DNA from 2 places in the Nocardiopsis sp. NPDC006938 genome. Region 1 is predicted to be linked to the other one. Evidence: predicted binding sites of a transcription regulator. Region 1 holds the regulator's gene; the other holds the start of a gene.
The links. The regulator LexA, encoded in region 1, represses DNA repair genes until DNA is damaged. The targets are predictions, from matches to a motif close to TCGAACANNTGTTCGA.
Positions count from the first base shown of each region.

Region 2: a site for LexA is predicted at 2,172-2,187, ahead of ruvC (crossover junction endodeoxyribonuclease RuvC). Genes of this name have one in related genera too.

Region 1 covers NZ_JBIAGA010000011.1:68,925-73,368, forward strand. Annotated here, with positions in the region: gene ACFYL4_RS17515 (vitamin B12-dependent ribonucleotide reductase) at 1-243, opposite strand, end outside; gene nrdR (transcriptional regulator NrdR) at 385-861, opposite strand; gene lexA (transcriptional repressor LexA) at 1,522-2,196, shown strand; gene ACFYL4_RS17530 (alpha/beta hydrolase family protein) at 2,247-3,335, shown strand; gene ACFYL4_RS17535 (hypothetical protein) at 3,351-4,022, opposite strand; gene ACFYL4_RS17540 (hypothetical protein) at 4,019-4,444, opposite strand, start outside.
Region 2 covers NZ_JBIAGA010000001.1:160,347-164,790, reverse strand. Annotated here, with positions in the region: gene ACFYL4_RS00745 (molecular chaperone DnaJ) at 11-1,129, opposite strand; gene ACFYL4_RS00740 (NUDIX domain-containing protein) at 1,195-2,022, opposite strand; gene ruvC (crossover junction endodeoxyribonuclease RuvC) at 2,232-2,780, shown strand; gene ruvA (Holliday junction branch migration protein RuvA) at 2,873-3,490, shown strand; gene ruvB (Holliday junction branch migration DNA helicase RuvB) at 3,521-4,444, shown strand, end outside.

The DNA.
Region 1 (4,444 bases):
GCCCACGGTGCCCCGGAAGTACTTGCTCGCGACGATCTGGGTGGCGTTCACGGACCAGCTGGCGGGGAACTCGACGCCGCGCTGCTCGAAGTTGACGGACCCGTCGCGCCAGTTGGTGATGACGACGTCGCGGAGTTCCCACTCCAGGGTGTCGTACGGGTGGACGCCCTCGGTGGTGTTGAACCGGTCGATCGTCAGCCCCCCGGCCGCGCGCCCCGTCGTACCGCTGCTCTTGCGTGCCATGGCGGTGTCTCCCCCCGAAGGTCATGCGCGGACCCGGCGTTGACCGCGCGGACGTCTCATGTGTGTTCGGGGTGGCGCGGAGGGCGCGGCGTTCGCCGTGCTCCCGCCCACCTCGCGGTGGCCGTACCGGCGCGGCCCGTGCTACCCGGTGGTGTCGACCACGGGCTCCCCCTCGCGGTCCTGTCGCAGGCTGGCGATCTCGGCCTCGAAGTCGGCGAGGCTCTCGAACCCACGGTAGACGCTGGCGAAGTGCAGGTAGGCGACCTCGTCCAGGTCGCGCATGGGGCCCAGGATGGCCAGGCCGATCTCATGCGCGGGCACCTCGGCCACTCCCCGGCCGCGGATCTCCTCCTCGACCTGCTGGCCGAGTTTGGCGAGGGCGTCCTCGGACACGGGGCGGCCCTGGCAGGCGCGGCGCACTCCGGCGATGATCTTGGTGCGGCTGAAGGGTTCGGTCACCCCGGAGCGCTTGGCCACCATCAGCAGGACGGTCTCCTGAGTGGTGAAGCGGCGCTCGCAGACGGGGCAGGTCCGTCTGCGGCGGATGGCCGCGCCGTCGTCTGTGGACCTGCTGTCGATCACCCTGGTGTCCGGATGACGGCAGAACGGACAGTGCATCCCGGTTCACCTGGCTTTCTCTACCCGACCAACAACCCTAGGCTTCTACTTAACCACAACTTGTTGACCACAGCCCCCATGCCAACACCAGATGTTGTGGTCGAACCTAGGTGTTGAGACGGACGCCCGCAACCCTGGCACCGGCGCGTCCCCAATCCCGGGACAGGGGGCGCCGAAGCACACGGTTCGGGGAGGTGGAAACGGGGATGTGCGGCCCTGGGAGCCGTTTCCCAGGATAAGGGGGCGCGGGCGCGCGGCCCGCCGGACGCCACACCGTGACGCGTCCGAATTCCCCCGCGCCCGTCCGGCGCGCGACGCGGACGCGGCGACGCGAGACGAACCCCATACGGAGGTCGCGCATTCGGACGACAACGGCCCCCCTCGTGTCCGCGCATATGTGCGACCCGGAAAATCGGCGCGCGAAAACACAATGGGAAATCGCCGGGACCCGTCCACGGCTTCTCGAACGCTTGTTTGATATCACCGTGTGCAAGGACTAAAGTTGACCTTGATTTCACACCGGCTTCGCCGTCCGGTCCGCGTGGCCCGTGACCGGCCGCACACGCGGGCCCTGACCGAACCGAACACCGAGGAGGCCCGGCCGTGCCGGAGGACAAGCCCGGAGCCGTCGGCTCAGGACCCACCACCGTTCTTTCGCCCGTGGGCGACCCGGGCGCGTCCGCGCCCGACACCCCCAGACTCACCGCACGCCAGCAGAGCGTCCTCAACTGCATCCAGAAGTACGTCCGCGAGCGGGGGTACCCGCCGTCCATCCGGGAGATCGGCGACACGGTCGGCCTGTCCAGCCCCTCCAGCGTGGCGCATCAGCTCAAGGTGCTCCAGCGCAAGGGGTACCTGCACCGGGACCAGAACCGGCCGCGCGCCGTGGAGCTGCGCACCCCCGGCCGCGGGGCCTCCCAGACCCTCACCCAGGAGGAGCTCACCGCCGACTCCACCCGCGCGGCGTCCGTCCCGCTGGTCGGCCGGATCGCCGCCGGCGGCCCGATCCTGGCCGAGGAGGCGGTCGAGGACGTCCTGGCGCTCCCCCGGCAGCTGGTCGGTGAGGGGCGCCTGTTCATGCTCACCGTGGTCGGCGACTCCATGATCGACGCCGCGATCACCGACGGCGACCTGGTCGTGGTGCGCCAGCAGCAGACCGCCGAGAACGGCGACATCGTCGCGGCGCTGCTCGACGACGAGGCGACCGTCAAGGTGCTGCGCCGGGAGCCGGACGGGCACGTGTGGCTGATGCCGCGCAACGACGCCTACGAGCCCATCCAGGGCGACCAGGCCACCATCCTCGGCAAGGTCGTCACGGTCATGCGCCGCGTCTGAGCTACTGGTCCCGGAGCCGGGGGCGCGGGGCGGGCCGCTACGCTGAGGGCGTGTCGACACCTGCCTGCGCTCCCGTTCCTCCCGCCCCGCACCGGCTCCGGGCCGCCCTGGCCGCCTCCGTGGCCGCCGCGGTCCTGATGGTCAGCGCGTGCGCGCCCGACGACGGCGCCGACCCGGTGCTGCCCGGCGCCCCCGGGCGGGAACGCGAGGTCTCCTTCGAGGGCGGCGGCTTCACGGTGCCCGGAACCTTCACCGCGCCCGCCGACACCGGCGGCACCGTCCCCGGGGTACTCATCATCTCGGGCAGCGGCCCCACCGACCGCGACGGCAACGGCAGTGTGCGCCCCGACGCCGACACCAACCTCAACCTCGCCCGCGTGCTGACCGGCGCCGGGGCGGCGTCCCTGCGCTACGACAAGTTCGGCAGCGCCGACCCGGACCGGATGAGCGAGGCCGAGGAGGAGGCCCTCGACCAACCGGTGGACCCGCTGGTCTTCGACCGGCAGATGGCCGCCGCCTACGCCGAGCTGGTCGCCCAGCCCGAGGTGGACCCCGAGCGCACCCTCGTCCTGGGGCACAGCGAGGGGGCCCTGTTCGCACTGCGCGCCCATGAGGTCCTCGACGCGGAACCCGCCCTGGTACTGGCCGCCCCGCCGGGTACGCGCATGCTCGACCTGATCGACCGGCAGGTCTCCGAGCAGGTGCGCGTCGCCGAGGCCCAGGGCGGCATCGACGAGGCGGGCGCCGCGCGGATGCTGTCCGACCTGCGGGCGGGGCGGGCCTCGGTCCGCTCCGGCCGCGCCCTGCCCGAGACCGACGCCACCGGCCTGTTCGACGAGAACGGCGCCGACTACCTGGCCTGGATCGACGCCTTCGACCCGGTGGAGCTGGCCGAGGACCTGCCCGAGAACACCCCGGTGCTGGTCCTGTGGGGCGAGCGGGACGCGCAGGTGAACCAGGAGGAGGTCGACCGGCTCATGACCGGTCTGCCCGGCGCCGAGCGGGTGGACCTGGCCGGGGCCGACCACATCCTGCGGGAGTACGACGACTCCCCCGGGGCCGTCGCACCCGACGCGGACCGCGCGTTCTCCCCCGACGTGGCCCCGGCGCTGGAGCGCTTCCTCGACGGCCTCTGGTAACGGGGCGGAGCCGCCCTAGTCGTCCTCGGGGGCGGGCAGCTGGTCCACGACGGAGCGGGCGAGGAGCTGGGCCCTCTCCTGCGCCGTCGCGCCGTCCAGGGAGTCGAGTGCGTCGTAGTCGGTGGCGGCGGTGTAGCAGGACTCCAGGTACAGGTTGGAGACCCGCACCCCCACGCAGCCCACCTCGAAGGCGCCCTCCTCCACCCAGGTGAGGGCCTCGTCTCCGAGACCGTCGACCGGGCTGGCGTCGTTGCCGTCCGCCGTGGCGCGCAGGGTGTCGGCGGCGGTGTCCTCGCCTCCCTCGACGGGGGCCGCGACCAGGACGAGGGTGGCGGCGGAGGGCACGGAGCCGCCGGTGCCCTCGGGCGTGGCCCAGCGGCACTGCCATCCGGTGCCGAACGCGTCCTGGGCGGTGCCCACGGTCTCCTCGAGCTCGTTCTCGTAATCGGGCACCAGATCGGCGAGGGTATCGGTCTCCCCGACCCCGCACTCGGGGGCCGCCTCGAACTCTCCGCGTTCCACGCGGTCGCCGAGCAGGTACCAGGCGAGCCAGCCCGCCAGGGCGAGGACGGCCGCGACGAGCACGACCAGCAGGGTGACGGCCAGCGCCCGGCTCTGCGGCGGGGTGGCCCCGGGGTCCTCGCGGGGACCGGAGACGGGCGGGGGGCCGGGGTGCGGGGAACTCACAGGACCTCCCCCAGCTGTTCGGCGAAGCCCACCACGGTCTCACGGGCACGGTCGAAGGGCACGGGATCGTCCTCCTCCACCGCGCTGTAGGACACGCGGACCAGGAGGTTGTCGTGGTGGAAGGCGAGTTCGGCGGTGCCGGGGACCTGACCGCGCCAGACCTCGGCCCGGCCTCCGGAGCCCAGCTCCACCGGCCGACCGCGCTGCGGGACCACGTCCTCCTGGGCGCGGGCCGCGGCCTCGTCACCGGTGACGACGGGTTCGGCCGAGGCGTCGGTGAAGCGCGCCGACAGGTCCACCCGCAGCACACCCTGGGGGTCGGTGTCGAGCCCGGCGGTGGTCCACACGCACGCCGTGCCCTCTCCACCCGCCAGGGGACCCCCGGTGTCGGTCTCCAGGACCGCGCCGGGCAGTGCCCGGGC
Region 2 (4,444 bases), on a different contig from region 1:
ACGGGCCGGGTCAGCCGGGCATGGAGAAGGGCCGGAACCGGCGCGGTCCGAAACAGCGCTCCAGCGCGCGGTCCACTTCGCCCAGCAGGGCGAACGCGTCCGCGGGCCGCCGTTCGGGCGAGGGGAGCGTGCACCCCCGTGCCAGGGCCCGCAGCGGCCCGGGCAGGCGGCCGCCGGTCACGAACTCCACGCAGCGGGTGGCCATGTACACGTCCGTGGCGGGAACGGCGGGGCGCCGGTCGGCGACCTCGGGAGGGTAGGTGTCACGGCGGTGCGGCACCATCGCCGGGACGTGCGGCGCGGTGCGCGACGAGGCGAAGGTGACGGAGTAGCACCAGTCCACGAGCACCAGTCCGTGCTGTTCCGGGTGGATCAGCACGTGCTCGGGGATGACCGCCCCGTGCACCACCCCGGCTCCGTGCGCGTTGCCGAGCGCGACGAGGAGCCGCCGCCACATCCAGGCGGCGTCGCGCGGGTCGATCCCCTCGGGGCGGGCCCGTCGCACCTCGGCCAGGTTGTGGAAGCCGGTGAGGCGGTCCAGCACGTTGCCGCGCCGCTCCACTCCGGTGGCCGCGTCGCGGTGGCGCAGTGACTCCACCAGCCGGGGTACGAAGGCGCGGTACCGCTCCTGGCCGTGTTCGCGGACGCGGCGCAGCGCGGTGGCCTCGGCCAGGACCAGGTCGTTGTCGCGCGGGGCCCGGGGGAGCTTGAGCACCCCGTCGTGCCAGCCGCCGCCGGGGGCGGCGGGGTCGTCCCCCCTCCACCGCATCGGGTGCAGGTCGGCCACGTCACCGCTGGCCAGAGGACCTCCCCGGCTCACGTGGTAGGTCCGCTCCCGGGTCACCAGCGTCACGTCGTCGAGGCCGGGGCCGCCCTCGGCGGCCCTCTGGTAGCGCCGCCACGCCTCGGTGAGCCGGGTGAACCCGTCCGCGGCCTCGGCCGCGCGGAGCGGGGGCGCGGTGTCCGGATGCAGCCGCCGCGCCAGGCGACGGTACGCGGAGGCGGCGGCCGCGGGGAGGGGGCCGCCGTCGACCGGCACGGGGCCGAACAGGTCGGTGGGGTCGGCCGCGAGGCCGACCTCACGCAGGGCCTCGTCGAGTCCGTCCCGAGAGTCTCCTTCGGTGTCCACTGTGCTCCCCTCGCCCGTGCTCGCGGTCGTCGTGTCCTCGTCGGTTCCGTGCCCCAGGGGTCCTCTCACGGGGCCCCGCGCAACAGCGGCGGGTGCAGCAGGGCCGCGCCGCCCGCCCGGTACAGCCGGGCCCGCCGCCCGCCCCCCGCGCCGCCGCGCTCGGCCAGTGCGCCGGTGTCCTCCACGAACCCCGGGGTGGCCTGGATCTTGCGGTGGAAGTTGGCGGCGTGCAGGGTGCGCCCCCAGACCGCCTCGTACACACCGCGCAGGGCGGAGACGGTGAACGTGCCCGGAAGGAAGGCCGTGGCCAGGGAGGTGTACTCCAGCTTGGAGCGGGCGCGTTCGATCGCGTCGCCGAGTACGCGGGCGTGGTCGAACGCGAGTTCGTACCGTTCCCGGGCCCCGTCCCCGTGGCCGAGCGCGGTCCACGGCACCCACGCGGCCTCGGTGGTGTCGCGGCCGGTGCGCGGGTCGGGCAGGTCGGGCGCGAGCACCATGTACGCCACCGAGACCACCCGCATACGAGGGTCGCGGTCGATCGCCCCGTAGGTGCCGAGCTGCTCCAGGTGGAGTTCGGCGGGCAGGGGGGTCTTCTCCGTGAGCACGCGCAGGGCGGCGTCGGGCAGGTCGGGGTCGGCCGGTCCGTTCGGTCCGTCCTGGGCCCTGACGAACCCGCCGGGCAGGGCCCACCGTCCGTTCTGGGGCTGCTGGCCGCGTCGGCCGAGCAGGACGTGGGGGACCGTGTCGCGGATGGTGAGCGCCACCACGTCGACCGTCACGGCGACGGGGGCGAACGCGTGCGGGTCGTACCCGGCGAGGAACCTGCGCTCGTCGTCGGCGTCGTGCTCCCGGCCGTGTGGCGTGTCGGCCGGTCCGTCGATCCCCTCGGACACCGCGCCTCCCAAGTTGTTCTCATTGTGAGTTTTTCTCGATCTGAGATCAACATAGCACCGTGCGGGCTTCGCGTCCACCCCCGAGACCCGCGCGGGCCCGACACGCCGCGCACGGCGGCCGATCCGTCGGTGCCCGCCGCTAGCATGGTGCGAACGGGCGTTCGAGACCGGCGGCCGCTGGACGACGAGACGAAGGACCGGGTGGCGACGTGCGCGTGCTGGGGATCGACCCGGGGCTGACCCGCTGCGGCGTCGGCGCCGTGGAGGGAGCCATCGGCCGCCCGCTGCGCCTGCTGGCCGCCGACGCGATCCGCACCGGCCCCGACACGCCGCTCCCGCAACGCCTGGTCGAGGTCGAGCGCGGCATCGAGCAGTGGCTGGACACCTACGAACCCGACGCCGTCGCCGTCGAACGCGTCTTCGCCCAGCACAACCTCAGCACCGTCATGGGAACCGCCCAGGCCAGCGGTATCGCCCTGGTCTGCGCCGCCCGGCGCGGCCTGCCCGTGGCCACCCACACGCCCAGCGAGGCCAAGGCCGCCATCACCGGCAGCGGCCGCGCCGACAAGAAGCAGGTCGGCGGTATGGTCGCGCGTATCCTCGGACTCGACGGGCCGCCGAAACCGGCCGACGCCGCGGACGCCGTGGCCCTGGCCATCTGCCACATCTGGCGCGGCGGGGCCCAGGCCCGGGTCGCCCAGGCCCAACAGGACTTCGCCCGCAAGGTGGAACTGGCCCGCCGCGCACGCGGCCGCTGACACCGCCGCGCGGTCGGGCTCGCGCGACCCCACCGCCCCCAGCAAGCCGCCCCCAGGAAGGAGACGGGCACCCCTCCCGGTGTCCACACCAGATGATCGCGTTCCTCACCGGCCGGGTGGCCGCACGCGGCGCGACCAGCGCCGTCATCGACGTCGGCGGGGTCGGCATGACCGTGCGGTGCACCCCCGCGGCCCTCTCCCGGCTCCACGTGGGGGAGGAGGGCACCGTCGCCACCAGCCTCGTCGTACGCGAGGACTCCCTCACCCTCTTCGGTTTCGCCGACGACGACGAGCGCACCCTCTTCGAACAGGTCCAGACCGCCTCGGGTATCGGGCCCCGGATCGCCCTGGCCATGCTCGCCGTGCACAGTCCCGACAGCCTCCGCCAGGCCGTGGCCACCGAGGACACGGCCGCGCTGACCCGCGTTCCGGGCATCGGCAAGAAGGGCGCCCAGCGCATCGTCCTCGAACTGCGCGGCAAGCTCGACGCCCCGGTCACGACCGACGGCACCCTGCCCCCCGTCGACACCGCCGCGGGCGCCGTCCCCAACGGCGCCTGGCGCGGACAGGTCGTCTCCGGTCTGGTCAACCTCGGATGGTCGGCCAAGGACGCCGAGGCCGCGGCCTCGGCCGTCGCCGCCGAGGCCGAGGACACCAACGACGTCGCCGTCCTGCTGCGCAGTGCCCTGCGCAGGCTCAGCCGCGCCTAGCCGCCACCGGAACCGGAAGGGAGAACACCCGTGTACGAGCGTGACGCCGTCTCGCCCGAGGCAGACGTCGAGGAGCACCAGATCGAGGGAGCGCTGCGCCCGAAGAACCTGGACGAGTTCGTCGGCCAGCACCGGGTGCGCGAACAGCTCTCCCTGGTCCTGCACAGCGCCCAGCGCCGGGGCCGGGCACCGGACCACATCCTCATGTCCGGCGGCCCGGGCCTGGGCAAGACCACCCTGGCCATGATCATCGCCGCCGAACTCGGCGCGCCGCTGCGCATCACCTCGGGCCCGGCGATCGAACGCTCCGGCGACCTCGCCGCCGTGCTGTCCACGCTCCAGGAGGGAGAGGTCCTCTTCCTGGACGAGATCCACCGCATGGCCCGGCCCGCGGAGGAGATGCTCTACGTCGCCATGGAGGACTTCAGGGTGGACGTCGTGGTCGGCAAGGGCCCCGGCGCCACCGCTATCCCCCTCGACATCGCCCCGTTCACCCTGGTCGGGGCGACCACGCGGGCGGGTATGCTCCCGGCGCCGCTGCGCGACCGCTTCGGCTTCACCGCGCACATGGACTTCTACGAGCCCGGCGAACTGGAGCTGATCCTGCACCGCTCGGCCGGGCTCCTCGGCGCCCCGCTGGAGGGCGACGCCGCCGCGGAGATCGCCGGACGCTCGCGCGGCACGCCCCGGATCGCCAACCGCCTCCTGCGGCGCGTGCGCGACTACGCCGAGGTACGCGGCGGCGGCCGCCTCACCCTGGACAACGCCAGGGCGGCGCTGGAACTCTACGAGGTGGACGCCCTGGGCCTGGACCGCCTGGACCGGGCCATCCTGGACGTGCTCATGAACCGCTTCCGGGGCGGCCCCGTCGGTCTGTCCACGCTCGCGGTGTCCGTGGGGGAGGAGGCCGAGACCGTGGAGGTGGTCGCCGAACCCTTCCTCGTCCGCTCCGGG